DNA from 3 places in the Actinoplanes sp. NBC_00393 genome. Region 2 is predicted to be linked to each of the others. Evidence: riboswitches for the same ligand, from Rfam matches in the RefSeq annotation. Region 2 holds a riboswitch; each other region holds the start of a gene.

Region 1 (10,231 bases), 1.4 Mb from region 2:
GGGCGTACTCCGAACTCGGCGGCGACCGCCAGCGCGGTGGCCGCGTTACCGATGTTGACCCGGCCCGGAAGCTGCAGCTTGACCAGGTGCCAGTCGCCGCGCGGGTCGATCACGCCCTCGTCCTCGACCGTCCAGCTCGGTCGCGGGCGGCGCAGCGGGCAACCGGTGCACCACCACTCGCCGCCGGACCGCTCGATCGGGTGGCCGCTCTCCGGGCAGACGAACGAGTCGTCGTGCCACCGCTGGCCGGCGCTGAACCAGGTCACCTGCGGGCTGCTGCTCGCCGCCCAGACCACCATCGGGTCGTCGGCGTTGGCCACCACCCGGATCTCGGGGTGGCCGGCCAGCGCGGTCTTCCACAGCTGGGCCATCATCGCCACCTCCTTCGCCCGGTCCAGCTGGTCGCGGGAGAGGTTGAGCAGCGCCACCACCTTGGGCCGGGTGGAGTCGATCACCTGGGCCAGGTAGTGCTCGTCCACCTCGAGCACGGCGAACGGGGTATGCCCCTCCTTCGCCAGCGCCGAGGTGTGGCCGGTCGGCATGTTCGCGCCGAACGAGTTGGTGGCGACCCGGCCGAGCACGCCGACGGCGGCGGCGGTGAGCCGGGTGGTGGTGGTCTTGCCGTTCGTGCCGGAAACCAGCGCCACGGCACGGCCGGACGCGAGGTGCGCCAGTAGGTCAGGGTCGATCTTGAGGCCGATCCAGCCGCCGATCACTGAACCGTCGCCGCGTCCCGCGGCCCTCGAGAGCGCCGCCGCGGTCTTCGACGCGGTGGTCGCGACCTTGGCGATGAGAGGCATCTTCCCGTCCGTCACGCCAGCGAGGGTACCGGACGAAATTGTTACGTCGCGTTGCCAGACCGTCAAGATCATCGTTCGCAGGCATTATCCCCGGTCCGGGCGTTTCGGGCGAAGTTCCGGGTCGTCACTCGACTTTTTCTGTGTTCTGGTTCACCCGTAACCTTCTACGCTTCGTATTTGCTTGATCGCGCCGCGTCATGGCATATGTCTCGCGGTGGTAACAAACTGGACAGTAGCTAATGTGCCAATTACTCAGGGTGATGGTGGCCACTCTGACGATCAAGCCGGAATTCAGGTAGCAAGGTTCCGCCGGCAGCAACCGCTCGCCGGTCGCGCCGAGCCGGTTCACGCCGAGCCCTGCCCCGAGCCGGACGACGCGACCACATGCAGCATCGGAACACCAAGAAGGCATCAGGGGGCAGGGACGGGGGACCCATAACCGGTCCGTCCCGCGCCGCAGCAGTCAGGCGGTGCATCCGGGACAACCTCGGGGTGAAGCCGCTTCGGCGGCCGGGCAACCTTCCCGCCCGAACCCGACAGCTAACCTCGCAGGCGTGCCGGAGGGAATTCTCTACCGTGCACGAACACAGTTCGCGCCGGGGCCGTCGCACGTCCGTCGGTACCGGCACTGTCGCACTGTCACTGGGTCTCAGCCTCTGCGCCGGTCAGCTGGTGACCGCCTCGCCCGCCGCGGCGTCGGCCACCACCACCGCCCCGGTCACCGCCGCCTCGGCGGCCGCGAAGGTCACACCCAAGCTGACCATCAAGGCCAGCACCCGGAGCCTGCCGTGGGGCTCCAGACTCAAGGTCACCGCCAAGGTGATCAACCCGAAGACCGGCAAGGTCGCCCGGGGCACCATCCGGCTCCAGGGCTGGACCGGCAAGAAGTGGAAGACCTGGGACATCAAGAAGGTGACGACCGGTTCGGTCACACTTTCCGGAAAGCCCAGCGCCACCGCGTACACCCGGACGATCTTCTCCGGGGCCGGCTACAACACCCGGTCGACCAGCAAGCTCCGGATCACCGTCCGGGCCAGCGGCGCCAAGGTCCTCGCCGAGGCCAAGCGGCACAAGGGCGCGCTGTACCTTTTCGGGGCCAGTGGTCCCAAGCGGTTCGACTGCTCCGGCTTCACCAAGTACGTCTACAAGAAGTCGGCCGGCAAGTCGCTGCCGCACAAGGCGCACTCGCAGCAGAAGTACGGCAAGTCGGTCTCCAAGGGCAGCAAGAAGATCGGTGACCTGATCGTGTTCCGCAAGGGCTCGTACGGTTACCACGCCGGCATCTACGCCGGCAACGGCTACATCTACGACTCGCCGCACAGCGGTGCCCGGGTCGGCAAGCACAAGATCTGGAACAGCAACTACGTCGTGCGGCGCCTGGTCGCCTGACGGCTGCTTCCCTCCGTACGACGGTGTGGTGGCACCGTTGGCGGGCTCGGCCCACAGCGGCCGTAGTAAGTAAGGAATAGAACTACGCCTGTGGGGCGTGACCCGGTTCGGGTCACGCCCCACAGGCGTTCCGATCCTTGTACGGCCCCAAGCGCCCGAATCGATCTGCTGCGCCCTGTCCCGGCGCCCACAATCCCCGCGCCGATCTCGGGCGCCTACGTTCCCGCCCCTCGGCCGGGTGGCCAGGATCCCGCCTTGGTCCCAGGAGCCCACGTTCCGGCGCCGATCTTCGAACCCTCGTCCCGTGCCGGCGCCGATACCTGCCTCCCGTGCCGATCCTCCGCCCGCGCTCCGTGCCGACCTTCGGCCCGCGCTCCGTGCCGACCTTCGGCCCGCGCTCCGTGCCGACCTTCGGCCCGCGCTCCCTGCCGACCTTCGGCCCGCTGTCCTGTGCCGACCTTCGGCCCGCTGTCCTGTGCCGATCTCCGGCTCCCACTCCCGTCTCGACCTTTAGCTTGCACTCCGCATCGACCTTCGGCCCCCACTCCCGCGCCAATCTTGGATTCGAGCTCCGCGGTCCTGTGTGGTCGAGCGCCCCGGACTGGCGCGGCTCCTGCTACCCGTCACGGATCTTGGGCGACGGGTCGCGCGGCGTGTGGCCGAGGAACCAAGATCGGCGCGGGCACTGCTTCCGGTTAGGGATCTTGGGCCATGGACCACATGCGAGTGGGTGAGGCGCCCAAGATCTCGCAGCAGCGGTCGCCCGGAACGGATCTTGGGCCGAAACCCACACCCGGATGTGGTCGATCGCTCAAGATCTATCGTTCGTCGCGGCTCGCGGCTCGCGGCTCGCGGCTCGCGGCTCGCGGCTCGCGGCTCGCGGCTCGCGGCTCGCGGCTCGCGGCCGGCGGCCGGCGAGCGGCCGGCGAGCGGGCGGCCGGCGAGCGGGCAGCCGGCGAGTGGGCGGCGGGCGAAGTCGCGCAGCAGCCTGCCGGTCGCGTTGGTGGCCCACACGCGAGGCGGGGCGGGAAAGCCCGAGATCTCGGTGCCGCGCTCGGGCTGGCGTTAAGGCACCATTCGGCTAGGGCTGGGCGGTGGTCGGGCGCGGCTCGTTGTGGGGGTTCACCGCGCGAGAGAGCAGGGGCCACGGTGGGTAAAGCGCCAAGGGCCGCCGTGCGGCCTGCTCACCGAAACCGTCGCCCAGGCCGTCGGCGGGAGAGCGTTGAGACCGCCGCCGAAAAAGAGGTGCGGCCTGCGGCTTGAGTGGGGTGGCTGGTGGCCCCGGCCACCGCCCGCCCGCCGTCCTTCCCCGAGGTAGGGCGCCTTCCACCCCGGAGCACCCCGCCTTCCCTGGAGTTCTCCACCTTCCTCCCCCGAGGCACCCCACCTTCCTCCCCCGAGGAGCCCCACTTTCCTCCACGCCGCGGCCAACACGGCCACGAGAGCCCTCTCCAGGCAGGGTTTTAGCCCCCACTGCGCCCGATGTCGGAAACCGGACGACGTCGATCATGCTCCAGCCCTCCACTTCACCCCACCCTCTGTGAACTGGGGTTTCGTCCGCGAAAACGGCTCGCGAGCGTCCCCGTTCGGGTTGCAGGTGGAGGGAAGTGGAGTAGAGTGGAGCTCAGTGGCAGGACCGAGGATCTTCGACCCGAAGCCTGCCGGCCCGAGTTGACAGGCGGACCGACTCCACCGCGAAGGAGTGGACGCCACGGCAAGGGGGGATGGGCCGATGTTTCTCGGCACGCACACCCCTCGCCTGGACGAGAAGGGCCGGCTGATTCTTCCGGCGAAGTTCCGTGATGAGCTGGCGGGAGGTGTCGTGATCACGAAGGGGCAGGAGCGCTGTCTTTACGTGTTCCCCATGCCTGAGTTCCAGCGCATCGCGGGTCAGCTGCGCGAGGCGCCGGTGACGAACAAGGCGGCCCGGGCTTACGGCCGGGTGTTCTTCGCCAGCGCGCACGACGAGGTGCCTGACAAGCAGGGCCGGGTGACGATCCCGGCTCACCTTCGGGATTATGCGAGTCTCGGCCGGGACCTCGTGGTGATCGGTGCCAGCACACGGGTCGAGATCTGGGACAAGCAGTCCTGGGACGACTACCTCTCGGCGAGCGAGGAAGAGTTCGCCGACATCGAGGAGGGGGTGCTGCCCGGCGGACTGTAGGGCGTGGCACTCGGTGGGCCGCCGGCGAGAGTTGCCGGCAAACGGCCCGGACGCCACTGCCGCCGTACTGCGAGATCTCCAGCCGCTCCCGCTCCTGGCGCCTCTTCCCCGGCGCCAGGCGCGTGTCCGGGGCCGGGTGACACCGGCACAGGACACGAGCGGATGGGGATCTGGCGGTACGGATGGGCGATCGGGCCGAAGCAGCAACTGCACAACCGGGTGGCACGCGAGCGGGTAAGGCAATGGGGGTCGACATGGGGGAGCCGCGGGGCGCGCACGTTCCGGTGCTGCTCGAGCGTTGCCTCGAGTTGCTGGCTCCCGCGCTGAGCCTCCCGGGCGCCGTCCACGTCGATTTCACGCTGGGTCTCGGTGGGCACGCCGAGGCGGTTCTGGAGCGCCACCCGGCCGTGATCCTGATCGGACTCGACCGCGACACCGAGGCACTCGCTCACGCCCGGCACCGGCTGGAGCGCTTCGCCGGCCGGATCCATCTGGTCCACGCCGTCTACCACGAACTTCCCAGGGTCCTGGACGAGCTCGGGATCCCGGCGATCCACAGCGGACTGTTCGATCTCGGGGTCTCCTCGCTGCAGTTGGACGAGGCGGATCGCGGGTTTGCGTACGCGCAGGACGCCCCACTGGACATGCGGATGGACCAGTCCACCGGGGTGACCGCCGAGGAGATCGTCAACACGTACGAGCCGGGTGCGCTCGTGCGGGTCCTCCGGCAGTACGGCGAGGAGAAGTTCGCGCCGCGGATCGTCTCGGCGATCGTGCGGGAGCGGGCGAAGTCCCGGATCACCTCGACGGCCCGGCTCGCCGAGTTGGTGAAGGACGCCATACCAGCCGCCGCGCGCCGAACGGGTGGAAATCCCGCAAAACGAACCTTTCAGGCATTACGTATTGAGGTGAACGGCGAACTCGAGGTCCTCGAGTCCGCGGTTCCGCACGCTTTGGACGCGTTGGCGCCCAAGGGGCGTCTTGTGGTGATGAGTTATCAATCACTGGAGGACAGGATCGTCAAGCGCGCTCTCACCTCGAGGGCGCGCAGCACCGGGCCGATCGACCTGCCGGTCGAGCTTCCCGGGACCGGTCCGACGCTGCGGTTGCTGACCCGGGGATCCGAGCCGCCCACCGAGGAAGAGGTGGCGGAGAACCCGAGGGCGGCCTCGGTGAAGTTGCGCGCGGTGGAACGGATCGACGAGCAGGAGCAGGGGCGTACGTACAACCGGGCACCGGGGACCGGCCGCGAACGGCCCCGGATGGCCGGGTCTGCCCGCGGCGCGAAACCGGAGCAGCCCGGGGAGACAACGCGCGGGGGACGAGGGCGGTTACGCCCGGGGGCGAACGAGGAGGGGGAGGGACGAGCATGAGCGAGCGGGACGACGCGCCGCGGTCGGGGGGCCGGTCGGCGCAGTCGCGTGCCACGACGGGGCGGCGTGGTCACGAGGACAGCCGCGATGCAGCGACCCGGGGAACTGGCGTCCGGGGGGTGCGCCAGTTCCCGGGCCGGCCCGACACGCGCCGGTCCGGGATGCAGTCCGGCCAGGCGCCGGAGGCCGGCGAAGTGACGCGAGCAGGCAGGTCGGCGCGCGCCGAGAGCGCAACCCGCGACGGCAGCGGATCAAAGACCAGCCGGGGTACGCGCAACGAGCTCGACGCCCGTGCCGGCAAGACCACGCGCGCCGAGGCCGAGGCAAGGACCAGCCGGGGTACGCGCGCCGAGCTCGAGACGCGGTCCGGAAGGGGCGCACGGGCTGAGGCCGGGACGCAGTCCGGAAGGGGTGCGCGGGCTGAGGCCGGGACGCGGTCCGGAAGGGGTGCGCGGGCCGAGGCCGGGACGCGGTCCGGAAGGGGCGCGCGCGCCGAGCTCGAGACGCGGACCGGCAGCGGTGCGCGCAACGGGGCCGACGCGCGGGGCGGAAAGGTGCGCGCCGAGCGGGCTCTGCCGGGCGGGAACGCGATGCTGGGCGGGCGGGGGAGCCGGAGCGGCGGCGCGCCGGACGCGAAGGCGATGCGGGGCGCCAAGGGCGGCCCGGTGTCGGGTACCGCCGCGCTGGCGCTCGATGTCAGCGACCCCGAGGTGACCGCTGCACCGCAGCCGGCCGGACGACCCCGGCTGTGGCTGGCGCCGCCGGTGCCGATCCGGGCGCCGCGGGCCACGTTCGCCGCCGCGGTGATCGCTGTGGTGCTGGTCGGCGTGCTCGGCATCCTGCTGATCAACACGAAGACGATGGAGCAGTCCTTCCGCCTCGACACGCTGCGCAAAGAGCAGGCCGCCCTCGACAAGCAGCAGCAGGGGCTGGAGCAGCAGCTCATCCAGGCTTCCAACCCGGGCAACCTGCACGCCGCGGCGCGCCGGCTGGGCCTGGTGCCGGCTGACGCGCCGGCCATGATCCGGCTGCCGGACGGCAAGGTGATCAACCCGCCGAAGCCCGGTGAGGGCCCGACATCGCTGACCTACGTGCCGCAGGAGAACACCGGTACGCCGACCTCGGGCGCCGGGCGGTAGGCCTCCGTGGCACCGCGAGCCGACGACGAGGAACCGCGCCGGGGTACACAACCCCGGCGCGGTTCGTCGCGTGACGTTCCCGCCCAGGACGAGCGCGAGGACAGCACGGGGCGGCGGGGCCGTTCCAGCATCGGTGACGCGCGGGCCTACACCCCGCGCGGGCGGACCGTCGCCGAGCGCGGCCGCCTGCCGCGGTCTGGCCGCACCACCGACCCGTTCCGGCCGGCGCTGCAGGTTCTCGACGGCGGCGAGACGGGCCAGCGGGCCCGCGGGCGCACCGGCCGTGCCCCCGAGGAGCCGCCGGAGCAGGCGGAGACGCCGCAGGCCCGGCGCCAGGAGGCCAAGCCGCGGGAGGCACAGCCGGAACGCGGCCGCTCCACCACGCCGGCCCACGATCGGCGCACCGCCGACCGCAGCGGCACCGGCGCGGGCCGTGCGGAAAAGGGCGCGGGCCGTGCGGAAAGGGGCGCGGGCCGTGGCGAAAGCGCCTCCGGTCGTACGGAAAAGGGCTTCGGGCGTACCGAAAAGCGGTCTGAAAGGGAGCGGAGCCGGACCGAGAAGGACCGCCGCAACCCACCGCCGCGCCGGCCCCGGCCGGTGCCGGCGGAACCGCCGAAGCTGGCCAACAGCACCCGCCGCCTGAGGCTGGGGACCGTGCTGGCGCTTTCCCTGTTCGTCGCGATCGGCGTGCGGCTGGTGGTGCTGCAGGTGGCGACCTCGCCGGCCGAGGCGAAGGAACTGCTGGATCTGCGCGCCGACCGGCTGACCACGGTGGAGCTGCCGGCGCCGCGCGGCAGCATTCTGGACCGCGACGGCAACGTGCTGGCGCACAGTGTCGAGGCCCGGTACGTCTACGCCGACCCGGAGAACGCCAAGCTCCAGAAGAACATCCCGGCGATCGCCGCCCGGCTCTCGCCGCTGCTCGCCGTGTCCCGCTCGAAGTTGATGGCGGACATGCAGCGCAAGCAGCTGCCGGACGGCAAGTGGACGCAGTTCCGCTTCCTGGCCCGCGGTGTGGACGTGGCGATCGCCGACAGGATCGACGCGATGAAGCTGGCCGGCATCTACACGCACAGCGACGAGCGGCGGGACGTGCCCGGCCGGGATCTCGCTGCCAACCTGATCGGGTTCACCGGCGACGATCACCACGGGCTCGAGGGCCTGGAGGCGCGGTACGACGATCTGCTGCACGGCACCGACGGCCGGCGGATCTTCGAGATCGGCAAGGGCAATCTGAACAAGCAGATCCCGGGCGGGTACGAGCAGTACACCGCCGCGAAGCCGGGCAAGTCGCTGCAGCTCACGATCGACCGCGATCTGCAGTTCCGGGTGCAGCAGATCCTCGACGCGGAGGCCGAGCAGCGCAACGCGAAGGTTGCCGGCGCGGTCGTGCTGGACGCGAAGACGGGTGAGGTGCTGGCCCAGGCCAGTTACCCGCCGTACAGCGCGGCCGAGCCGCAGAAGGTCAAGCCGGAGGAACGGATCGACGTGCCGTCCAGCATCGTCACCGACCCGGGATCGACGCACAAGGCGTTCATCTTCGGGGCGGCGCTGCAGGAGGGCCTGATCACGCCCGAGACGATCATGAAGATCGGCCCGGCCGTCGAGCGTGGCGGTGAGCGGTTCGAGGACACGCACCCGATGGACAAGGGCACCGAGATGACCATGCCCGGTCTGCTGGCGTATTCCTCCAATGTCGGCACGATCCTGATCGGGGAGAAGCTCGGCAAGGAGAAGATCTACGAGTACCAGCAGAAGTTCGGGCTCGGCAAGGCCACCGGTGAGGGCATGCCGGGCGAGGCCGAGGGGCAGCTGCTGAAACCGGCCGACTGGAGCGGTTCAGCGCCCGGGTCGGTGCCGATCGGCCACAGCGTCTCGGCCACCCTGATCCAGATGGCGGCGGGGTACGGCGCGATCGCCAACAACGGCACCTGGATCCAGCCGCACCTGATCAAGGCGACCATCTCGGCCGACGAGAAGGTCACCCCGGCCGCCGCGCCGGAGACCCGCAAGGTGCTGGATCCGGACGTCGCCGCCGAGTTGCGGACGATGATGGAAGCCGTGGTGGACGTGAAGGGCGGCACCGGCAAGGCCGCGGCGGTGACCGGTTTCCGGGTGGCCGGCAAGACCGGCACCGGCAAGATGCTCATCGACGGGCAGTACACCAGCCACAACGCCAGCTCGTTCGTCGGGATGGCCCCGGCCGAGGACCCGCGGTATGTGATCGCGGTGTCGATGGACGTCTCGTCCGGCGGTGGCGGCGACGTGGCCGCCCCGGCGTTCAGCCAGATGATGTCCTACGCGCTGCTCCACTACCGTGTGCCACCGTCCGGTACCAAGCCACCCACCTTCAAGATCCATCCATGAGTGTCGGGCGCATGGCGTTGACAGGAACTCGTACGGCACGGGGTAGGGTCTGACGCCGTGTCCGGCATTTCCCGACCCGAGACCGTCTTGCCGTACCGGTTGCAGCAGCTTGCCGAGCTGCTGCCCGCGACGCTGAACGGTGGTGACATCGAGGTCACCGGGGTCACGCACAGTAGTGGCTCGGTCCGTCCCGGCGATCTGTACGCCGCGCTGCCCGGTGCCAACCGGCACGGCGCGGAGTTCATCGCCGACGCCGCCCGGTCCGGCGCGGTCGCCGTGCTGACGAACCCGGACGGGCGCGACCGCGCGCTCGCCGCCGGGCTCCCGGTGCTGGTGGCCGACGATCCGCGGGCGGTGCTCGGCGCGGCCGCGGCGGCGATCTACGGCGAGCCGTCGCGGCGGCTCACGATGATCGGGATCACCGGCACGGCCGGCAAGACCTCGACGTCCTACCTGGTGGAGGCCGGGTTGCGGGCCGCCGGGCGGGTGACCGGGCTGGTCGGCACGGTGGAGACCCGGATCGGCGACCTGGTGGTGAAGAGCGTCCGCACCACCCCGGAGGCCACCGACCTGCAGGCGGTGCTCGCCGCGGGCGTGGAGCGCGGGGTGCAGGCCGTGGTCATGGAGGTCTCCAGCCATGCGCTGGTGATGGGCCGGGCCGACGGGATCCGGTTCGCCGCCGGTGGCTACACCAACTTCGGCCAGGACCACCTGGACTTCCACCCGACCTCGGAGGAGTACTTCGCGGCCAAGGCGCGGCTCTTCGACGGCCGGTCCGCAGTGGAGGTCCTCAACCACGACGACGCGGCGCTTCAGTCGCTTCGCAAACCGGACACTATTACTTATTCCGCCGCCGGGGACGCCTCCGCGACCTGGTGGGCTTCGGAGATCTCGCCCTCCGCGTTCGGCCAGCGGTTCGTCGCTCACGGCCCGGATGGTCTGGTGATCGAGACCGGTGTCGCTCTGCCCGGCCTGCACAACGTGGCGAATGCCCTGCTC
Region 2 (10,231 bases):
TCCCGGTACTTCTGCCGGTCCTCCGGCGGCCGTGGCGCGGCGAAATGCGTGGCCTTGGCGGTCGCCACCAGCACCGCCGGGAACTGCTGCAGCAGCCCGCGCTCCCCGGCATTGCGCAACATCCGGAAGACCTCCAGCTCGGGTGGCATCTCCTCGGACGTCTCCAGCAGCAGCACGCAGCCCGCGTAGTCACCGGACGGGCGGACCCAGCGCCCGGCCGCCAGATTCCAGTGCAGGATCTCCAGATTGCCGCCCCAGGCCGGGCCGGTGACCACCCGGTCCGGCCGGTGCCAGCTCCACCCCGGGCTCGGGATCATCGGCGCCGACTCGGTGAGCGACCGGGGGTCCTCCCAGTTCACCTCCTCCTCGGCGAACGCGGCGACCGGCCGGATCTCCCGGTCGCCGGTCTCGAAGAGGGCCGCACGCAGCGACTCCAGGTGTTCCGGCCGGATCCCCTCGCCCTGCGCGAGATGCATCTGGGTCGATCCACCGTGGTACGCCGCGATGCCGTGGTACCAGAGCCAGTTCAGCAGGTTCGTGTTGTCCGAGAAGCCGAAGAACGGCTTCGGGTCGGCCCGGAACGGCGTGGGATCCAGGTACGGCAGCACGGTGATCTGGTCGTCCCCGCCGATCGTCGCGAAGACCGCCCGGATCGCCGGATCCGCGTACGCCGCCATCAGGTCGGCGGCCCGGTCCGCCGGCGTGGCGCCGAGCTGCCGGGTCGTCGGGTACTCCACCGGCTCCAGCGCCAGCTCCGCACGGATCCGCCGGATCGCCTGCTCGTGCAGCTCCGGGAACAGACCCGGCGCCGCGAAGGCGGGCGAGACGACGGCCACCCGATCACCCGGGCGCAGTTTCGGGGGCATACGGAATTCGGGTCGCATGCCCCCACATCTTTCACGTCACCGAAGCGGTGCCAAGCACTTTTCCGTCCCGGTCGGTGATCAGCACCGCGTCCACGTCGCCGATCTTGAACGAGCTCGCGCCGTTCACCTTGGCGCTGCCGTTTCCGGTGTCACCCCAGACCGCGGACTGTTCCGTACCGCCGCCCTTGCTGCGCATCAGGCACAGGAACGGCCCGTTGCCGGACATCTTGCTCACATCCAGCGCGATCGCCACACCCCACTCCTTCGGGGTGAGGACCGCCGATCCGGTCAGCCCGCTGCCGGGCGCCGACTCGAACCGGGTGGTCACCAGCTCCACGCTGGGCAGCGCCTCCGGCACCGTGCCGGGCTGCACCCGGCCGTTGGTGAAGATCCCGTAGCCGATCGCGGCGGCCGCGATCATCACGACCGCGGCGGCGGCCAGCCACCGCACCCGGTTGACCCGGGTCTCCCTGGTCTTCTCCGCCCGCATCCGGCTGAGCAGGCCTTCGATGTTCTGCTGGCTGGGCCGCGCGGTCGGGGCGACCGCGAGCGGTGCGCCACCACCCAGGTGCCGCGCGTCCGGCAGACGCTGCAGCATTTCCGGTACGGGAGCCAGCCGGTCGAGTTCGGCTCGGCAATCCGCGCAGTCGTGCAGGTGCTCGTCGAGCCGATCGGTGTCGGCCTCGTCGAGACCGCCGAGGAGGTAACCGCCCAACAACCGGTGCAGGTTGTCGTGTTCGTCGAGGTCGCTCATCGCAGCATCCCCATCTCCTCGAACACCGTACGCAGCGCGCGCACCGCGTAGTAGGCGCGCGATTTCACCGTGCCCTCCGGCACCGACAGCCTCCGCGCCGCATCCGCCACGCTCTGCCCCTCGTAATACATCGCCTGGATGACGGCCCGATGCTCCGGGGAGAGACGCTCCAGCGCCTCCGCCACCAGCCACCCTTCCACCATCTGATCCACATTGTCCGCCGACGGCACCGAATTGACCGCGTTCTCGTCGGCGACCAGCCGGGGACGACGCTGTTCGGCGCGCCAGGCGTTGGTCACCACGTTGCGGGCGATGGTCAACAGGTACGACCTGGTCCGGCCCGGTTCCGGGTCCAGATGGTCGATGTGCTTCCAGGCCCGTAACAGTGTCTCCTGCACCAGGTCCTCCGCTTTGTGCCGATCCGAGACGTACCGGGACACAAAGTTGATCAGGACTGAGTAGTGCTCGGTGTAGAGCGCGGTCATCAGCTGCTCGTCGGGGCTCACCCGTCGCTTCATCGGCGCCAGCTCCCCTCGGGTTCCGCCCGGCCACCCGCATGTACATCCTGGCATGCGGTCCGGTTCAAGTACTGTCGGCGAAAAGGCGAAAAACATCGATGCCCGGTCCCACGAGGGGAACCGGGCATCGAGTTGATCTAGCAGGTCAGCAGGCTCCGGAGCCGCCGTAGCGGAACGTACGGGCGCTCAGCTTCTCCACGCTGTAGTAGTCGCTGGTGCTGCGGACCTTCATCTCCACCGGCGGCCCGTTGAGGTACGAGACGCTGCCGACCTTGGCCGCGGTGGTGTCGGCGCCACCCTTGCCGTTGCCCATCTCGGTGCACGGGGTCGCGGTGGTCGCGGCGACCTCACCGAAGATCTGCACCAGACCGCTGCGGGTGAACTTGCCGCCCCACAGCTCGCCGGGGAAGTAGCCGACCCACTCGGTGTCGTACGCCACCCACCAGTCGCCGTTGAAGTTCTGGATGCCGAACTTCTTCTGGGTGTCCTGCACCAGGGTGTCGCCCGGCTTGATGGTCTTGCTGTACTGCACGAAGCCGCAGCCGTTGTAGCAGCTCGTCTGCCGGTCGACCCAGTGGTAGACGAACAGGTGCGGGTCGTCGTCGCCGTTGACCACCCGGTCGACGGTCCAGCCCACCTCGACGATCTGCTTCCCGTCGGCGGACTGCACGGCGATCTCGGCCAGCGTGTGGTAATCGCTCTTGGCCAGCTTGGGCTTGCTGATGGTGAGGTTCGCGTACGCCGCGTCGGCCTCGGCGGACTGCGAGCCCACGTTGTAGAGGAAGTGCACCGTCGGCCTGGCCGCGGCGTCCGGGCTCTCGGTCGGCACCGGCTCCGGCGGGACGACCGTGGTCGTCTGGGTCCGCAGCGATTCGGTCCGGTTGGTCCGGCCCTTGGGCGCCCGGTCCCGGCCGCGGTCCTCCGAGTGCGCGGCACTGAGCCCGGCCGCCTTCAGCGACTTGCTGGTGGCGCCGAACCGGCCGGTTCGAACTTTGCGGGGCCGCTCGCCCCACGGGAGATTGGTCGGCGGTTTCGCGACCGACTCGGCGGGCGCCGCCGCCTCCGCGGTGTCGGCCGGCGCGACGTCGGCGGGCGCCACCGCGGGTGCCGGCGCATCCGGGATCTGTTCGGCGCCCGCGTTGAGAGTCGAGACGACTCCGATCGCGCCGACCACAGCGGCGCTCAGGCCGGCGGCAAGCAGTCCGCGGCGTGACTTCAACACGTGTCCGTCCTCGTTGCTCGGGGCATCGGAGGCGATACGCGGGCGGCCTCCGGCAACCGGTTCTCAGCGGCGCCGCTCACGATATAGCTTTCTCGATTGGCCAGATACCGGCTGACCAGCAATTCCTCCGTTACGGCGGACCGGGGTAGGCCGAACTGGTGACAGACAGGCCACTTTGGTCGACGCAGCGTATCGATACCGTCGCGTATTGAAGTTTTTCGCACCACCTTCAGAAAGAGGCAAAGCTCTTGAAGCCTCTTTCGGGGACGTGCATCGCGGCCGAGCGCCGACTTCGCGATTCGGAAACCGCGGCCACGATCTTGTGGTAAAACCTATTGAGCCTATAGGGTATGTATGTGAGTTGGGAGCTGTCATGATCCGCGCCGCCGTCCGCCTCGATCACCTCGCCATCGCCCGTCAGTACGCGGCCGGCGCCGGCCTCTGGCCGGTCGCGCCCCGCTTCGATCCGGTCGAACGGTGGTATCACCGTCTCGCGGTCGCCGACGATCATGAGGTCTGGTTGCTCACCTGGCTACCCGGCCAGGCGACCGAGATCCACGACCACGGCGGCTCGGCCGGCGCGTTCCACGTCCACGAGGGCACCCTGACCGAAGACACGGTTTCGACCGGTCCCGCCGACTCCCCTCGGGTCACCTCCCGCTCCGCCCGGGTCACCTCCCGCTCCGCCCGGGCCACCTCGCGTGAGCTGGGCGAGGGCGCCGGGCGCCGGTTCGGCAGCCACCACATCCACCGGATCATCAACCGGTCCGGCCGGCCGGCGATCAGCGTGCACGTGTACGCGCCGGCGCTGACCACCATGACCAAGTACCGGATCGGGCCGGCGGGCCTCGAGGTGCTCACGGTCGAGCGGGCCGGTGCGCAGTGGTGACCACACCCCCGCCCGGATCCCGCGGGATCGACGAGATCCTGGCCGAGGCGCGTACCCGGCTGCGCCGGCTGGGACCGGAGGAGACGCACGCAGCGCTGAGCGACGGCGCCGTCCTGGTGGACATCCGGCCGGCTGCCCAGCGCGCCGAGTTCGGAGAGATCCCGGGCGCCGTCGTGATTGAGCGCAACGTGCTGGAGTGGCGGCTGGACCCGCGCTCCGACGCCCGGCTGCCGTTCGCCGGCGACTACGGGCTGCGCGTGATCGTCACCTGCCAGGAGGGCTACACCAGCAGCCTGGCCGCCGTCGCCCTGCACGATCTGGGCCTGCGGGAGGCGACCGATCTGGCCGGCGGCTTTGCCGCCTGGAAGGCCGCCGGTCTACCGGTCCGCTAGAGGGGGTAGACGATGCCGGAACGGCCGCTGTAGAGGTGACGCGTTCCGTCCCTCTCGTGACCGGTGTTCGGCGCGTCCAGCCAGACGATGTACGCGGCACCCGTCTCCAGGCCGGTGATCGTGGCGGTGACCGTGCAGCCGGTGCCCGGAGAGACCCGCTGCCACGTCGGCTCCGGCTGCGCCCCGGAGACCAGCGCCTGCGGCACCGCGGTCACCCGGTAGTCGGAGCTGTACTGCGTCGGCCATTCGACCTTGAGCGAGCCGGCGCCCGGCGTCACCTCGACCGGGATCATCACCGGCTCGGTACGCGGCCAGAGCTTGGTGCAACTCGGGTCGGGAGCCGGCAACGAGGCGGTGGCGTCCGGCGACGGACTGGCGGCCCGGCCGCGCGACGGGGCCGGGCTGGGCGTGGCCGCGCCCTCCTCGTACAGCATCCAGGGCTCGGCTGCCTGCTCGGCGGCCGACGAGGCCTGTGGGGTGTCACCGAGGCCCAGCGCGGCGCACCCGCCAAGCGCCAGCGAGAGAGCGGCCAGAGCGATCGCGGTCTTCGTGTGGCGCATGCCTGCAGAATCGGCCGGCGCCGTCCCGGGTTTAGCCCTCAGCCCGCCGGGAGCAGGCGATGTCCGGCCATCTCGAGTTCGCCCTCGTGCACGGTCACCGGCGTGTTCAGGCCGGAGTCGTCGTGAAGCAGCACCGAGGCTCCCTCGACCTGGTACGTGCCGCGAGCCGGGCGGCGGCGGCCGGCCACCTCGCCGGCGTACGTACCGTCGGTGCGCAGCCGCAGGCAGACCACACCGTCGGCGCTGCGCCACGCGCCGACGACGGCGGCGCCCGTCATCACCTTCGGGCGGCTCTTCGCCGGCCGCGAGCCCGGGTCCGCCGCGCCGCCCATGGCGATGGCGAGCAGCGCGGTGGAGTCCAGCACTGTGGTTTCCAGCACAGTGCGGTCGGTACAGGTGTCACTGAGAGAGGTCATCTTCTCCGGCTCCGGGGGGATCGGGTCGGGGTCAGCCCCTTCCTTCGGCCCCCACGGCGCGGAGCGCAGACTTTTCTGAGTTGCGAACGGGTGCGAATCGGTGAGCACCCGGTCGCCGGCTCAATCCCCTCCGGCGCCCTTCAGAGCGGCCGTCACGGCTGCCGCGAGCTTCTCCAGGTCGTCGTCCCGCAACGGTTGCCGGGCCACCGCCAGACGCCAGTACAGCGGGCCGAGGATCAGGCCGACGGCGAGGTCCGCATCCGTACCCTCGGGCAGCTCGCCCCGGGCGATCGCCTGACCGACCAGCTTCTCGCCCACCGCCTGCTGATGGGTCTGCAGCGCACGCTGCAGCGTCTCGGCGATCTGGGGGTTGCGAGCGGCCTCGGCCATCAGGTCCGGGATGATCTGCGAGGCGATGCGGTGTTGCAGCGCCCGGCTCACGATCATCATCAGGAGTTCGAGATCACCGGCGAAACTCCCGGTGTCCGGAAGGGGAACCTTTCGCTCCGCCACGTCCGAGATGATCTCCAGGACCATCTCCAGCTTGTTGCTCCACCGCCGGTAGATCGCGGTCTTGCCGACCCCCGCGCGGCGGGCCACCGCCTCGATGGACAATCGGCCGTAGCCGACTTCCGCCAACTCGTTCATGACCGCGTTGCGGATCGCCACGGTGATGTCACCTCGGAGCACCGCCGCTCCGGCTGGTGCGCGCTTAACTGTCGCCACAGAGTCACTATAACGCTACGACGTTACGGTTGCGTTCCGCCGTTTGGTCAGCTACCGTTTACAGCCACGTCGATACGAGCCCGTTTCATCGGTGTCGGTGGGTGCCTGTCATGCTGCTAGCTGTGTTCTCGCGTAAGTCACCGGAAGCCGCCGCCTCCCACGGGCTGACAAGATCGGAGCACCACCCCATGCCAGAGACGGCGGTCGCCGACGCCGACACCGGGCTTTCCCTCAAGGAACTGGCCCGGCGGCACGGCCTCAGCGCGTCGGGACGGCTCCCCAGCCTCCCGGAGTACGCGCGCCACCTGTGGGCTTACCGGCACTTCATCCAGGCGCACGCGAGCGCGAAGACGAGTTCGGCGCTGGGCAACACCAAGCTCGGCATGATCTGGCAGGTCCTCACGCCGATCATCAACGCCGCCGTCTACTACGTGATCTTCGGCATCATCCTGGGCGGCCGGAACGGCGTCGACAACTTCATCGCGTACCTCTGTGCCGGCGTGTTCGTCTTCGGCTTCACCCAGTCGGTGGTGCAGTCCGGGCAGAACGCGATCACCGGCAACCTCGGCCTGATCCGCGCCCTGCACTTCCCGCGGGCCAGCCTGCCGCTGTCGGTCGCCCTGGTGGAGATCCGCAACTACGTCGTGGCGCTGATGGTCCTGATGGGCATCATGCTGATCACCGGTGAGCCGATCACCGCACAATGGCTGCTGGTCATCCCGGTGGCGCTCCTGCAGGCGGTCTTCAACACCGGTCTGGCGCTGTTCATGGCCCGCTTCGGCTCCAAGGTGCGCGACATCAAGCAGCTGATCCCGTTCATCATGCGGTTCTGGCTGTACGGGTCTGCCGTGCTCTACCCGGTGACCCTGTTCGAGCAGCACCTGCAGGGCTGGGCGCTCGCCCTGGTCGAGGCGAACCCGCTGCTGATCTTCATCGAGCTGATGCGTCACTCGCTGATGGAGGACGTCCCGCTGGCCGGCCAGCCGACCCTGCTGTGGATCCAGGCGGTCGTCTGGACGGTGCTGGTGGGCCTGGGTGGCTTCGTCTACTTCTGGCGCGGAGAGAAGGGCTACGGCCGTGGCTGACAACGATCGCATTCCGACCGTCATCGCCGACAACGCCCATGTGATCTACAAGGTGCACAGCTCGGCCACGGCCGGGCAGACCAGCCCGCTGGCCAGCTTCAAGCGGCTGGTGACCAGCAAGACGGTGAACGTGCGCGAGGTGCACGCGGTCAAGGGCGTCAGCTTCGTGGCGTACCGGGGTGAGGCCATCGGCCTGATCGGCAGCAACGGCTCGGGCAAGTCGACCCTGCTGCGCGCCGTCGCCGGCCTGCTCCCGGTGGCCCACGGCAAGATCTACGCGGCCGGGCAGCCGTCACTGCTGGGTGTCAACGCGGCACTGATGAACGAGCTGCCCGGCGAGCGCAACGTCGAGCTGGGCTGCCTCGCGATGGGCATGTCGCCGGCCGAGGTGAAGGCGAAGAAGGACGAGATCATCGCATTCTCCGGCATCAACGACCGGGGCGACTTCGCCTCGCTGCCGATGCGGACCTATTCGTCGGGCATGGCCGCCCGGCTGCGCTTCTCGATCTCCGCGGCGAAGCAGCACGACGTGCTGCTCATCGACGAGGCCCTGGCCACCGGTGACGCCAAGTTCCGCCGCCGCAGCGAGGCACGGGTCCGCGAGCTGCGCGCCAACGCCGGCACGGTGTTCCTGGTCAGCCACAGCGAGCAGTCGATCCGGGACACCTGCGAGCGGTGCATCTGGCTCGAGTCCGGCCTGATCCGGGCCGACGGCCCGACCGCTGACGTGCTCCGGGAGTACGAGGCCTTCTCTCGCAAGTAGGCCCCGCACTCCCGCGGTTCGGACCCGTTCAGTTGACCGACAGGTGCACGTGGTTGGTGTGGTCGCTGGACGGGTCGCCACCCGCCCCGCTGTACGACTTCCAGCCACTGCTCGGCAGCCAGATCCGGCGGTACCAGATCACGTAGAGCACGTGCAGCTCGTCGGCGTTGTTGATGAAGTAGTTCGCCAGGTTGTCGCCGTACGTCCGGTCCCCACCGGTGGCGTCGCCACCGAAGGTGCCCTTCTCGGCGGAGAAGTCACAGGCCCGGCCCTTCGGGTGCTCACCGCTGTTCTGCTCGCGGAAGCACTTGGTGAACCGCGTGAACCCGTCGCTGCGCGCCTGCTCCAGCGCGTGCAGCGTGCGCGGGGTGAGGCAGCCGCTGGTGGTCGGGTCGCCCTCCGTGCAGCCGTTGCCGGCGCTGGGCGCCGGGTCGGCCGAGGCGCTGCCCCCGCCGTCACTCGCCCGGGAGGCGTCCGCACCCTGGTTGGCCTTCTTGAGCGCGGCCTCGGCCTGAGCCTTGCGCTTGGCCATCACGTTGACCTGCGTCTGCTCGTCCCGGACGGCCTGGTCGATGGCGATCTTGGCGCGCTGCTGCGCGGCCCGGGTCTCCTTGAGATCCGCGATCGCCGCGTTCTGCTGCGCCGCCACGGTGGCCAAAGTCTCGGCCCGGTCCAGGAAGGTGTCGCTCGAGTTCGCGGTGATCAGGGCGGACATCGGACCGAGCCGGCCCGACGTGTACGCCTGCTGGGCGATCTCGTCGAGGGCCTTCTGCTGGGGGCCGAGGGCGGCATCCAGCCGCTTGATCTCGGCGGCCAGGTCGGTCTGCCGCTTCTGGGACTTCTTGAGCTTGGCCTTCGCCTCCACGAAACCGCTGGAGGCCGCTTCGAGTTGTTCGACGAGGGACTTGGAACCACCCTCACCGTCGTCACCGGTGTCGCCCGGGGCGGCGAGGGGGCGGGGGGCCGCGGTGGCCGGCGTCGCGGCGACGGCCAGCCCGCACACGGCGACGAGCACCGCCAGCAGCGGTGCTAATCGCCGCGCAGTCTGATCCTGCACAGGCATTTCCTTCCGTCGGCCGCCGGCCGGGTTAGCTGACGGGTTCGGGACGAAGGAAATCCCTACCGCGGAACGCGGATTCACCCCGGAGAATGTGGTTCCCCGGCTCGCCGTAACGGCGATTAGGCGGCGGTCCCCGGTCGGGAACCGGCTCCGACCATACCCACTACATCGACAGATCGACAGTTCTCGTACGCACGGCAATTGGTCGCACACGGCAGGTGATCTGATTACAGAAAGTCGTTGCCCGGTAACGAATTTGACGGTTCCGTGGGTCCTGATGCGCGGCGATATCTCGGGTAAACTGGCCGCCGGTCCTGCCAGGACGGCACCGCCCCCGAGTTGCCGGCAGGCCGCCGCCCAATCGCCGAAAGGCGAGCCGGGGAACCAGGTCACTGGGGTGAATCCGCGTAATGCGGTAGGGATTGCTTCCGTCCCGAACCCGTCAGCTAACTCGGTCGGCGGTGACAAGGAAGGAACTGTTGATGACCGTAAGTCCCCGCCGGTGGCTGACACTTGCCCTGGCACCGCTCGTGGCTGTCGCATTGTTTGTGGCCCCCGCCACATCCGCGGCCGCGGCACCCGGTGGCAGTTCGCCATCTGCCGAGGACGAACCGGACGCGCTGATGTCGGACATGATGGAGTCGACCAACCGTCGCTTCGTCAACGCCAAGGCCGCCGTCAATGCGTCCCGAAAGAACCAGAAGAAGCTGGCGGCCGAGATGAAGGCTGCCGAGGGGCGACGCGACGCCCTGATTCCCGAGGTCAACTCGATCGCCCAGCAGCAATATCAGGTCGGCAACCTCAGCGCCGTCGGCTTCCTGCTGAACGCGAGCACGTCGAACGACTTCATGAGCAAGGCGATCTCCCTCGAGGAGATCAACAAGCTGCACGACAGCAAGCTGCGCGAGCTGAACTCGGCGATCGCCACGGTCACCGAGAGCAAGGCGGCCCTTGACGCCGAGCTCAAGAACGAGCAGCAG
Region 3 (10,231 bases), 2.9 Mb from region 2:
GTCGGAGCAGCCGACACCAGCGACCGTGAACCCACAACAGAACAGCCCGACTCCGACGCTGCGACCGGATCAGGCGCGCCCGGCGACCGCGAACCGCACCAGGCGGGCGGCTACGCCTTCGCCGCGCTCGCCGTCGCCGCAGGCAGAACAGCATCCGGCCGTCGTGACGACGAGTCGTCACCAGCACCCGGCGAAGCATCTTCGGACGCACAGATGCCCACGCCGCCGGAACGTGTCCAGGGCCGGGCTTCCCTGCCCACCCGGCGCGGTCCTGCCGAGGACCGGCCGGCCGCTGCCGCCGGGCTGTGGCCAGGAGAAACCCCGGATGCCGAAGTCCAGCCGACCGCTGCACCTCCGGAGGCGGCCGGGACCACCCCACCGACCGGCCGCGCGACGAGCGCATCACACGGCGGCCCGGGCAATCCCTGGCTGACCTCACCCGTCCGCCCGGAGAACAGCACCGAAAACCGCACGTCCACTCCGGATGCCCCGCCGTCCCCAAGCAGCCCCGCCGGACCCTGGCCGGGCACCGCACCCACCTCCGGCAGCCCCAGCAGCCCCTGGCCGGGCACGGCACCCACCTCCGGCAGCCCCAGCAGCCCTTGGCCGAGCACCGCACCCACCTCCGGCAGCCCCAGCAGCCCTTGGCCCGGCACCGCACCCACCTCCGGCAGTCCAGCCGACCCTTGGCGGGGCACCCCGCCGCCCTCGGCCCAGGCACCCTGGCCTGCCGGCACAGCGCCGACCTCCGGTGGCGCCGCCCGGCCGACCTCCGGCCAACCGACCTCGCCGTGGCCCGACGCGACCCCGGCTTCCGGCGCGCCGGCCGACCCGTGGCAGCACACCGCTCCTGCGTCCGGCGCCCCCGCCGATCCGTGGCAGCACACGGCTCCCACCTCCGGCGCGCAGCCCGCGGCCTGGGCATCGAGCCCGCCCGCCGACCCGTGGGAGACGACAGCGCCTCAAGGCCCCGCCGTCCAGCCCACCTCGGGCGGCCAGACCGCTCCCTGGCCAGGCGACGTACCCACCTCGGGCGGCCAAGCAGCCTGGCCGGGCGGGCAAGCGCCGAGCCGGCCGGCAACGCAAGCGCCGGGCGGGCCGGCGACACAACGACCCGGTGGGCAGCCCACCTCGGGAAGCCCGGCCGCCCCATGGCCGGCGGCGGCCACCGCAGCCGGCGGATGGGCCGCTGCGAACCCGGCCGCCCCAGGATGGCCGGGGAACACCGGCTGGCCCGGGGAACAGCCGGACAAAGCGCCCGGGCAGCAGAATCGGCCGCCCGGTACGGCGTACCCCGAAGAAGCGGAACCATCGCGCGGCCGGCGCGCCGCCAAGGTGGCCGGAATCCTGCTTGCTGTGGTGATTCTGGCCGCCGGGACCTACTTGGGCGCCCGTGTGGCGCTGTCCGGCGACGACGACCGCGGCAGCAACCCGCCCGGAGCCGCGCCCCAGCAGTCGGTCCCGGTGGATCCGCAGGGCAGCGCCGCACCCACCGAGGCGGTGCCGGTGGCAGTGGCGAAACCGGTGGTCGTGGACCGGTTCCGGCTGGGCCGGGAGCCCGAGGGCGTGGCCGTGTCACCCGACAACGGCATGGTCTTCGTCGCCGACCAGGATTCCAAGGACGTGCACTTCATCGACGTCGCATCGCGCAAGATCGCCGCGGTGAAGGTGGCCAACACGCCCCGCTTCCTGGCGGTCTCGCCGGACGGCGGCCGGGTTTACGTGTCCATGTTCGAGAACGATTTCACCGGCAACGGTCTGGCCGTCATCGACACCGCGAAACGGTCGGTGATCAAGACGATCCGGACCGGGCCGCGGCCGTTCGAGCCGGCCGTGGCCGCGGACGGGCAGGTCTGGCTGCCGATTCACAACGGCGCGCGGGTGGAGATCTACGACGGGGAGACGCTGACCGAGGCGGCCCGGATCTCGGTGCCGCCGAACCCGCACTGGGTGACGTTCTCGCCGGACGGCAGCATCGCCTACACGGCGAACCACGAGTCCAGCCAGATCTCGGTGATCAAAACCGAGGAGCGCCTGGTGCTGCGCAACATCAAGGTCGGCAAGTCGCCGCACAGCATCGCGGTGACGCCGGACGGGCGGCGGCTGATCGTCACGAACTACGACCTGGACACCGTGGAGATCTTCGACACCGGTTCGCTGCGGCGGCTGCACCGGACGGCGGTCGGCAAGGAACCGCAGGCGGTGATCACGTCGACCGACGGCAAGTACGCGTACGTGGTGAACGAAGGTTCGGACAACCTGTCGGTGCTCAACATCGCGACCGGGAAGGTGGTGTCGACAGTCGCGACCGGTGACAGCCCACGGGTCATCGCGGTGTCTCCGGACGGCCTGCGGCTCTACGTCACGGACGGCAACGGACGTACGGTTACCGTGCTCAGAACGACCGCGAAGTGACGATTCCCTGGTAACGTCGCGCCATGTCGACGGATTCCGGAATCGATCGCGCCCGCCTGCGCACTCTCGCCGAGCGTGAGCGCGCCACCTTCGCCGACCGCCACCCCCGGTCGAGGGCGGCGTACGGGAAGGCCGACCACCTGTTCGGCCGCGTCCCGATGACGTGGATGAACAAGACGTCTGCCGGCTCCCCGGTCTACCTCGACAGGGCCAACGGCAACCGGATCATCGACGTCGACGGCAACGAGTTCGTCGACTTCTGTCTGGGCGACACCGGCGCGATGGCCGGCCACTCCCCCGAGCCGGTGGTCGCCGCGGTCACCGAGCGGATCCGGGGCGGCCTGGCCACCATGATGCCGACCGAGGACGCCGCCGTCGCGGGTGCCGAGCTGGCCCGCCGGTTCGGGCTGCCGGCCTGGAGTTTCGCGCTGACCGCGACGGATGCGAACCGGTGGGCGATCCGGCTGCTGCGTGCGGTCACCGGCCGGTCGAAGATCCTGGTGAACAGCTACTGCTACCACGGTTCGGTGGACGAGTCGCTGATCGTGGTCGGTCCGGACGGGCGCGGACAGAGCCGGGAGGGCAACGTCGGCGCGCCGGTGGACGTGACCGAGACCAGCCGGGTCGCCGAGTTCAACGACCTGGAGGGTCTGGAGCGGGAGCTCGCGTACGGCGATGTGGCGGCGGTGCTGATGGAGCCGGCGCTGACCAACATCGGGATCGTGCTGCCCGAGGACGGCTACCTGGCCGGGGTGCGGGAGCTGACCCGCCGCTACGGCGCCTACCTGATCAACGACGAGACCCACACGTTCTCGGCGGGGCCGGGCGGTGCGACCGCGGCGTGGGATCTGCAGCCGGACGTGGTGACGATCGGCAAGGCCATCGGCGGCGGGGTGCCCGTCGGCGCGTACGGTCTCAGTGCCGAGCTTGCCGAAGCGCTCACCGGGCGTGGTGATCTGGACCTGGTGGACATGGGCGGGGTGGGCGGCACGCTCGCCGGCAATCCGGTGTCGATGGCCGCGACGCGCGCCACGCTGCAGGAGGTGCTGACGGAGGCCGCGTTCGCTCAGATGATCGGCACGGCGTCGGCATTCGCCGACGGCATTCAAAAGATCATTGAGGGGTACGGGCTACCGTGGTCGGTCAGCCGGCTCGGCGCTCGTGTCGAGTACCGGTTCGCGAACCCGGCGCCGCGCAACGGCACCGAGTCGGCGGCGAGCGCGGACGCCGAACTCGAGGACTTCCTGCACGTCTACCTGGCGAACCGGGGTGTGCTGCTCACCCCGTTCCACAACATGGCGCTGATGTGCCCGGCCACCACGGGCGCCGACGTGGCCCGGCATCACGAGATCTTCGACAAGGCGCTGTCCGAGCTGCTCTGATCACCGGCGGCACCGGGGTCGCGAAAGATCTCTGCGCGGGCCATAGTGGCCTGGTGACTGAGATCCGTACGCCGGACGGGCGGCTTGTGCACGCGTATGACTGGGGCACCGGCGACCGAGTTGTGATGTGGCATCACGGCACCCCGAACGTCGGGTCGCCGCCGCGGCCGCTCTTCGAGGCTGCGGAACGGCTCGGGGTGCGGTTCATCTCCTACGACCGGCCCGGGTACGGCGGGTCTGACCCGCTGCCCGGCCGGGACATGGCGTCGGCGGCGCACCTGGCCGCGACGGTCGCGGATGCGCTGGGCGTCGACCGGTTCGCGGTCCTCGGGCACTCCAGCGGTGGTCCGCACTCCCTGGCTTGCGCGGCGCTGCTGCCGGAGCGGGTCACGGCTGCGGCGAGCATTTCCGGGCTGGCGCCGTTCGACGCGAACGGGCTGGACTGGTTCGCCGGGATGGGTTCCGGCAGCCGGGCCTCGCTGGGCGCCGCGGCGGCCGGGCGCGCGGCCAAGGAGGCGCAGGTCGCGGACGGTGGGGAGCCGGATTTCACGTCCGAGGACTGGACGGCGCTGGACGGCGAGTGGGGCTGGTTCGGCAGCGTGGTGGAGCCGGCGATCGCGGGTGGGCCGGAGCCGCTGATCGACGACGATCTGGCCAATGTGGGCGCCTGGGGCTTCGACCCGGCGGTGATCACGGTGCCGGTGCTGCTCGTGCACGGCGAGGATGATCTGGTGGTGCCGAGTTCGCACAGCGCGTGGCTGGCTACGCGGATCCCGAAGGCGGAACTGCGGGTGGTTCCGGGTGCGGGACACATCTCGGTGCTGCCGGGCGAGGCGGTCCCGGCCCTGGAGTGGTTGGCCCGGGTCGGCTGAGGGGTTCTGATCTTGCTGGAGCCACCTGCCGAACTGGCCGAAAGTGATCTGCTTTCGGCGCTGCGGGCCGGGTGGGGTGTCGAGGCCGGGACGCTGGAATTCCTGCCGTTGGGGGCCGGTAGCTATCAGTGGGCAGTGGCCGATCGCGACGGCCGTGGCCACTTCGTCAAGGTGAACGAGTTGCGCGGCGAGGCGGCTTTCGAGTCGCTTCGCCGATCGCTGGCGACCGCATTGGCGCTGCGGCACGATGCCGGGCTCGACTTCGTCCTCGCCCCGGTGCCGGCGCGGGGCGGCGAGGTGGTGCGGCGGCTGGATCATCGGTACGCGGTAGCAGTGTTTCCGCTGCTCGATGGCGTTTCCGGCGAGTTCGGGCCGCATCGGCCGGCGGATCGCGCGGCGGTTGTCGACATGCTGGCCGATCTGCACCGGGCCGGCTCGGCGGTCATCCAGGATCAGCGCGCCGACTCAGCGGCCGCCGGTGACGAGGGCGCCGGCTCGGCAATCAGCCCGCCTGCCCGCCTGCCGACTGTGCCGCGCGCTGATCTGCGGCTGCCTGGCCGCTCGCGGCTGGAAGCCGTACTGCGGGATACGGCTCGGCCGTGGAACGCCGGCCCCTACGCGGAGGCCACTCGGCGTGTGCTGGCCGTGAACGTGTCGAAGATCGAGGAGTGGCTGACCGAGTTTGATCGGCTGGCCGCGATCGTTGGGGCGGACCGGGCCGGCTGGGTCGTCACGCATGGCGAGCCGCATCCGGGCAACCTGCTGCGGACCGAAACCGGGACGTTCCTGATCGACTGGGACACCGTGCAGGTGGCGCCGCCGGAACGGGATCTGTGGATGCTCACCGCCGGCTTCGCCGATCTGCTCGGCGAGCAGCCCGCCGGGGACGACCGGGCCGTCCTGGACCGCTACCGGAAGTCGACCGGCCGGGCCGTCTCTGCCGCGGGGCTCGAGCTCTACCGTCGCTGGTGGCCCCTGGCCGACATCGCCATCTACGCCGACGAACTGCATCGGCCGCACACCGAGAACGCCGACCTGGCCGCCTCACTCCGATACCTCACCGGCTACCTGCGGTGAGCATTCCCGGTTCCGCTCCGATTCGGTCCTCGCTCGTTCCCGCCTGGTGTCGGAATCCATGTCCGTACCTTTGCAGTAACCCGGCGGGCCGCCGGCAGCTTCCGCCGCATGCCCCAACCAGCTCTTCCCCACGCCGCGCCTCTCGCGGGGCCACTTGCCGGACCTCTCACCTTCCTCTCGCCGCCACCGAAGCCGCCGGCATCGTCGTCCATTCCTGATCCAGCTGGCGCTCAGGGCTGCTTCCGGCCGCCCCAAACAGCACCAAGAGCCAGCCAGACATCCCAGCTGGCGCTCACGGCTGCATCCCGGGCCAGGAGACAGCGCTGCCGGTCAGCCGGACGAACCGGCTGACGCGCACGGCTGCATCCCAGGCCAGCAGACAACGCTGGCCGTCAGCCGGGCGAACCGGCTGGCGCTCACGGCTGCATCCCGGTGAAGTTCCACCCCGGGACCGGACACCGGAGTTTCATGCCGCGAGGGCGATGGGTGGACGGTAGCAGACACGTGCTTCGCGTGGTGTCTGGTGGTTCACGGTGGAATGCAGTCTTTTGTTGTTGTAGTAGTTGATGTAGGCGAACACCGCCCGGCGGGCCTCGGCGCGGGTCGCGAAGACCCGGGTGCCGATCTCGGCTTTGAGGCTGGCGAAGAAGGACTCGGCGACGGCGTTGTCGAAACACGACCCGGTCCGGCCCATCGATGGCCGCATGTTCAGCCTGGTCAGCGTCGCCCGGAACGTGCTGGAGGTGTACTGGCTGCCGCGGTCAGAATGAAAGACCGCCCGCCGGTGGACCAGGCCGCGGCGGTGGGCCAGCTCGACGGCGTCGCAGACCAGTTCGGCGCGCATGTGCGTGGCCATGGCGTGCCCGATGACCTCCCGGTTGAACAGGTCGATCGTGGTCGCCAGATACAGCCAGCCTTCGACGGTGGGCAGGTAGGTGATGTCACCGACCAGCCGCCGGCCCGGCGCTGCGGCGGTGAAGTCACGGCGGATCAGGTCCGGTGCCGGCGCGGCCTTGGCGTCGGGCCGGGTCAGCGACCGCCGCCGGCGTCGGGTGATCCCGGCGAGACCGCGTTCACGCATGACACGTTCGACGCGCTTGCGGTTGATGCGCAGCCCGCGGCGGCGCAGCTCGGCGCTGACCCGCGGGGACCCGTAGCCGCGATGCTCGGCCTGGATCTGCCGGATCAGGGTGGCGAGGTGCTCGTCGTCGGCCTGACGCACCTGCCTCGCCGGTTCGGCGGCCAGCCACTCGTAGTAGCCCTGCCTGCGCTTGACCGCCAGCACACGGCACAGCCGTGCCACGCCGTAGACAGCGTGGTGCTCAGAGATGAACCGGTAGCGGTGGATCAACGACCCATCTCCTTCGCAAAATAGGCGGCCGCTTTCCGCAGGATCTCCTTCTCCGTCTCCAGCTCGGCGACCTTGCGCCGCAGCCGGCGCAACTCGTCTCGCTCGGCGCCGCTCAGCTCGCCGTCGTCCGTACCGCGGTGGCCGGCACGCTGCTCCTCGGCACGTTTCGCGGCGTTGACCCAGCCGCGCAGGGTCTCATGGTTGACACCGAGCTCACGGCCGACGTCACGGATCGTGCGGCCCGCAGAACGGACCAGCTCGACCGCGTCCCGACGGAAATCCTCGGAATACTTCGAAGGGCGGGGCACCCGGACATCCTTCCCCCAGACCACTGTCTGGTTTCAAGGTGTCCGGCTCGAAGGTGGAACCTCACGGGTCCGGAGACAGCGCTGCCGGTCAGCCGGACGAACCGGCTGACGCTCACGGCAGCATCCCAGGCCAGCAGACAACGCTGGCCGTCAGCCGGACGAACCGGCTGACGCGCACGGCAGCATCCCAGGCCAGCAGACAACGCTGGCCGTCAGCCGGACGAACCGGCTGACGCGCACGGCTGCATCCCGGGCTGGGAGACAGCGGTGGTGGTCAGCCGGGCTGGCGGCTGGTGTTGGTTTGCTGTGTCAGCGGCGTTCGTCGAAGCGGCGGCGGGCTGAGCGGCCGGCCCGGAACGCCCGGCGGCTCAGCCAGAAGCCGAGCACGACGAGGGCAATGATCAACAGGAGCAACAGCCAACGCATCAAGACCTCCCCAGCCTGTTCACGCTCCTCTGTGCCCTGCGTGGTTCGTTTTCAACCGGCACTACGGCAAGGCGCGCAACGGTGGTTGGGGTTGGGTGACCACCCGGCCGCGGGGTACTTCGGTGGGGAGGGCGGGTCCGCGGCCGGGTGGTCGGGTGAGGTGTCAGAGGCGGATGCGCTGGCCCGGGAAGATCAGGCTGGGGCTGTCCAGGCGGTCCTTGTTCAGGTTGTAGAGCGTTCGCCAGCCGCCCTTGACGTGGTAGCGCTTCGCGATCTTGGCGAGGGTGTCGCCGGAGCGGATCACGTACGTCTTGCCGGTCGCCTTGGCGGTGGACTTCTTCTTCTTGACCGTCTTGGTGGTCTTGTAGACGCCGGGCTTCTTTCCGCACGTCGGCCACGGCTTGAGGCCGCGCTTCTTGTAGAGCTTCTCGGCGATCTTGATCTGTTCGGCCTTGGTGGCCCGGTTGGCGGTCGGGGCGTACTTGCCGCCGCCGTTCGCGAGCCATGTGCTGCGGCTGAACTGCAGGCCGCCGTAGTACCCGTTGCCGGTGTTGATGTGCCATCTGCCGCCGGACTCGCACTTGGCGAGCACGTCCCAGTTCACCTGGCGGGCGGCTTGTGCCGGGGTAGCGCCGACGAGCATGATGCCGGCTCCGGTTACGCTCGCGGTCATCAGACCGAGGGCAAGGCGCGTTCGTCTACCGATCCGAGACATGGAAGATCCTCCACGCCTGCGAGGTGAGCTGTCGGGTTCGGGCTGAGGTGCCCGGCCGGCTCGATGCGGCTTCACCCCTAGGCGCGGCATGTGGCGCGCCGGATTACGTGGGTCCCCCGCTCCTGCCCTCAAATCGTGTCCGGGAGCGGCGGCAGGATTCGGCGGACCGTCCACGGTGCCCGCAATCGCGGGACGGCCCGACGGTAACCACGGCGGGGAGGCGAAGACCAAGCTTCAGACCCGGAATAGTGACGTTCTTCTCAGTATTTGCCCGATTTGATCTTGTTCGTGCCCTGGAAAGGCAGGCATTCCGGAAACGGGGCTTCAGTCGGTCGTTCCGCTATCGCGGTGGCCGGACACATGGGACAGGCGCCGCCAAGACGCCCGGCAGCAGCGGGCAGCAAGGCCGACGCCGGGAGTGGCGGACCGGCCCGCCGGAAAGCAGCTTGGAGTGGTGCGGGGCCTGCCAGTTGCAGCGCCAGGTGATACGGGGCCAGCAGCCGGAGTCAACACCGAGCCGGCCGCCCGCAAGGCAGCGCAGAGTAGTGGGGTGCCGGCCGCCGGAAAGCAGCGCCAGGTGGTGCAGGGGCAGCCGTCGGAACGCGGCGCCGGGTGGGGCAGGCCGGGTGAGGGCTGGCCGGCCGCCGGAAAGCAGCGCCGGATGGTGCAGAGCCAGCCGCAGGAACGCGGCGCCGGGTGGGGGCAGGCCGGCCGCCGGGAGGCGGCTACGCGGGCAGGGCGACCCGGTCTGTGGCGTGAGCGGCAATGAAGTCGAGGTCGGGCTCCCAGCCCAGGCCCGGCGAGGACGGGACGTCGACGAAGCCGTCCACACAAACGATGGGGCTGGTGGTCACGTCGCGCGCGTAGTACTTGTCTGAGCCGGACACGTCGGACGGCAAGGTGAAGCCGGGCAGGGCGCTGAGGGCGACGTTCGCGGCGCGGCCGATGCCGAACTCGTGCATGCCGCCGCACCAGACCGGTACGCCGGACGCGCGGGCCAAGTCGTGCGCGCGGACTGCGAAAGTGAGCCCGCCCATCCGGGAGACCTTGATGTTGAGGATCCGCCCGGCCCGGAGACGCAGTGCGGTGACCAGGTCCTCCACGTCCTCGACGGACTCGTCCAGACACACCGGCGTGGAGATCGACGACTGCAGGGTCGCGTGCGCCACCAGGGCCCGCGGCGCGAAGGGCTGCTCGATCATCAGCAGCCCCAGCTCATCCAACGCAGAAAAAACCGAAATGTCCGAAACATCAAAGGCGCCGTTGGCGTCGACATGCAAAGGCAAGTCGGGAAAGGCGGAGCGCACCGCGCGAACCGGCGCAACGTCCCAGCCCGGCGCGATCTTGAGCTTGACCCGCTGGTACCCCTCGGCGACCCGGGCACCCACCTGCTCCAGCAGCGCATCGATGGTCGGCTCGATCCCGAGCGAGACCCCAGCGGAAACCCGTGCCCGTTCTCCCCCGAGGGCCGAAGCAAGCGACACGCCCTGAAGAGACGACCACAACGCCCAGGCCGCCACGTCTAACCCGGCCCGCGCGAAATGATTCCCCCGCACCTTCGCCATCGCCGCAGCCAGCTCCGACGGATGCTCCCACGACGTACGCAACACGATCGGCGCCAGGAACGACCGGGCCACCGCCCAGCAGCTCTCCACCGTCTCGGCCGAGTAGAACGGCCCGCTCGG

What was found. Region 2 has a riboswitch for cyclic di-AMP ahead of OHA21_RS41300 (coiled-coil domain-containing protein). Riboswitches for the same ligand answer to the same signal wherever they lie in the genome.
Region 1: it holds a riboswitch for cyclic di-AMP, as region 2 does, so the genes downstream of both, OHA21_RS48040 (C40 family peptidase) here and OHA21_RS41300 (coiled-coil domain-containing protein) in region 2, are expected to answer to the same signal.
Region 3: it holds a riboswitch for cyclic di-AMP, as region 2 does, so the genes downstream of both, OHA21_RS01635 (transglycosylase family protein) here and OHA21_RS41300 (coiled-coil domain-containing protein) in region 2, are expected to answer to the same signal.

Annotation. Positions count from the first base shown of each region.
Region 1 is NZ_CP107942.1:10,345,910-10,356,140, forward strand. Features, by position in the region: gene OHA21_RS48035 (Mur ligase family protein) at 1-800, opposite strand, end outside; cyclic di-AMP (ydaO/yuaA leader) riboswitch at 1,243-1,370, shown strand; gene OHA21_RS48040 (C40 family peptidase) at 1,473-2,189, shown strand; gene mraZ (division/cell wall cluster transcriptional repressor MraZ) at 3,922-4,353, shown strand; gene rsmH (16S rRNA (cytosine(1402)-N(4))-methyltransferase RsmH) at 4,608-5,726, shown strand; gene OHA21_RS48055 (hypothetical protein) at 6,281-6,865, shown strand; gene OHA21_RS48060 (penicillin-binding transpeptidase domain-containing protein) at 6,995-9,232, shown strand; gene OHA21_RS48065 (UDP-N-acetylmuramoyl-L-alanyl-D-glutamate--2,6-diaminopimelate ligase) at 9,290-10,231, shown strand, end outside.
Region 2 is NZ_CP107942.1:8,917,266-8,927,496, reverse strand. Features, by position in the region: gene OHA21_RS41355 (S66 peptidase family protein) at 1-884, opposite strand, end outside; gene OHA21_RS41350 (zf-HC2 domain-containing protein) at 898-1,620, opposite strand; gene OHA21_RS41345 (sigma-70 family RNA polymerase sigma factor) at 1,617-2,138, opposite strand; gene OHA21_RS41340 (neprosin family prolyl endopeptidase) at 2,284-3,360, opposite strand; gene OHA21_RS41335 (cysteine dioxygenase) at 3,734-4,249, shown strand; gene OHA21_RS41330 (rhodanese-like domain-containing protein) at 4,246-4,641, shown strand; gene OHA21_RS41325 (hypothetical protein) at 4,638-5,201, opposite strand; gene OHA21_RS41320 (Atu4866 domain-containing protein) at 5,240-5,617, opposite strand; gene OHA21_RS41315 (TetR/AcrR family transcriptional regulator) at 5,738-6,343, opposite strand; gene OHA21_RS41310 (ABC transporter permease) at 6,532-7,428, shown strand; gene OHA21_RS41305 (ABC transporter ATP-binding protein) at 7,421-8,191, shown strand; gene OHA21_RS41300 (coiled-coil domain-containing protein) at 8,220-9,254, opposite strand; cyclic di-AMP (ydaO/yuaA leader) riboswitch at 9,253-9,387, opposite strand; cyclic di-AMP (ydaO/yuaA leader) riboswitch at 9,596-9,727, shown strand; gene OHA21_RS41295 (coiled-coil domain-containing protein) at 9,875-10,231, shown strand, end outside.
Region 3 is NZ_CP107942.1:363,831-374,061, reverse strand. Features, by position in the region: gene OHA21_RS01665 (beta-propeller fold lactonase family protein) at 1-2,415, shown strand, start outside; gene OHA21_RS01660 (transaminase) at 2,439-3,797, shown strand; gene OHA21_RS01655 (alpha/beta fold hydrolase) at 3,851-4,669, shown strand; gene OHA21_RS01650 (phosphotransferase) at 4,682-5,746, shown strand; gene OHA21_RS01645 (IS3 family transposase) at 6,213-7,097, opposite strand; gene OHA21_RS01640 (transposase) at 7,094-7,405, opposite strand; gene OHA21_RS01635 (transglycosylase family protein) at 7,995-8,504, opposite strand; cyclic di-AMP (ydaO/yuaA leader) riboswitch at 8,545-8,720, opposite strand; gene menC (o-succinylbenzoate synthase) at 9,272-10,231, opposite strand, start outside.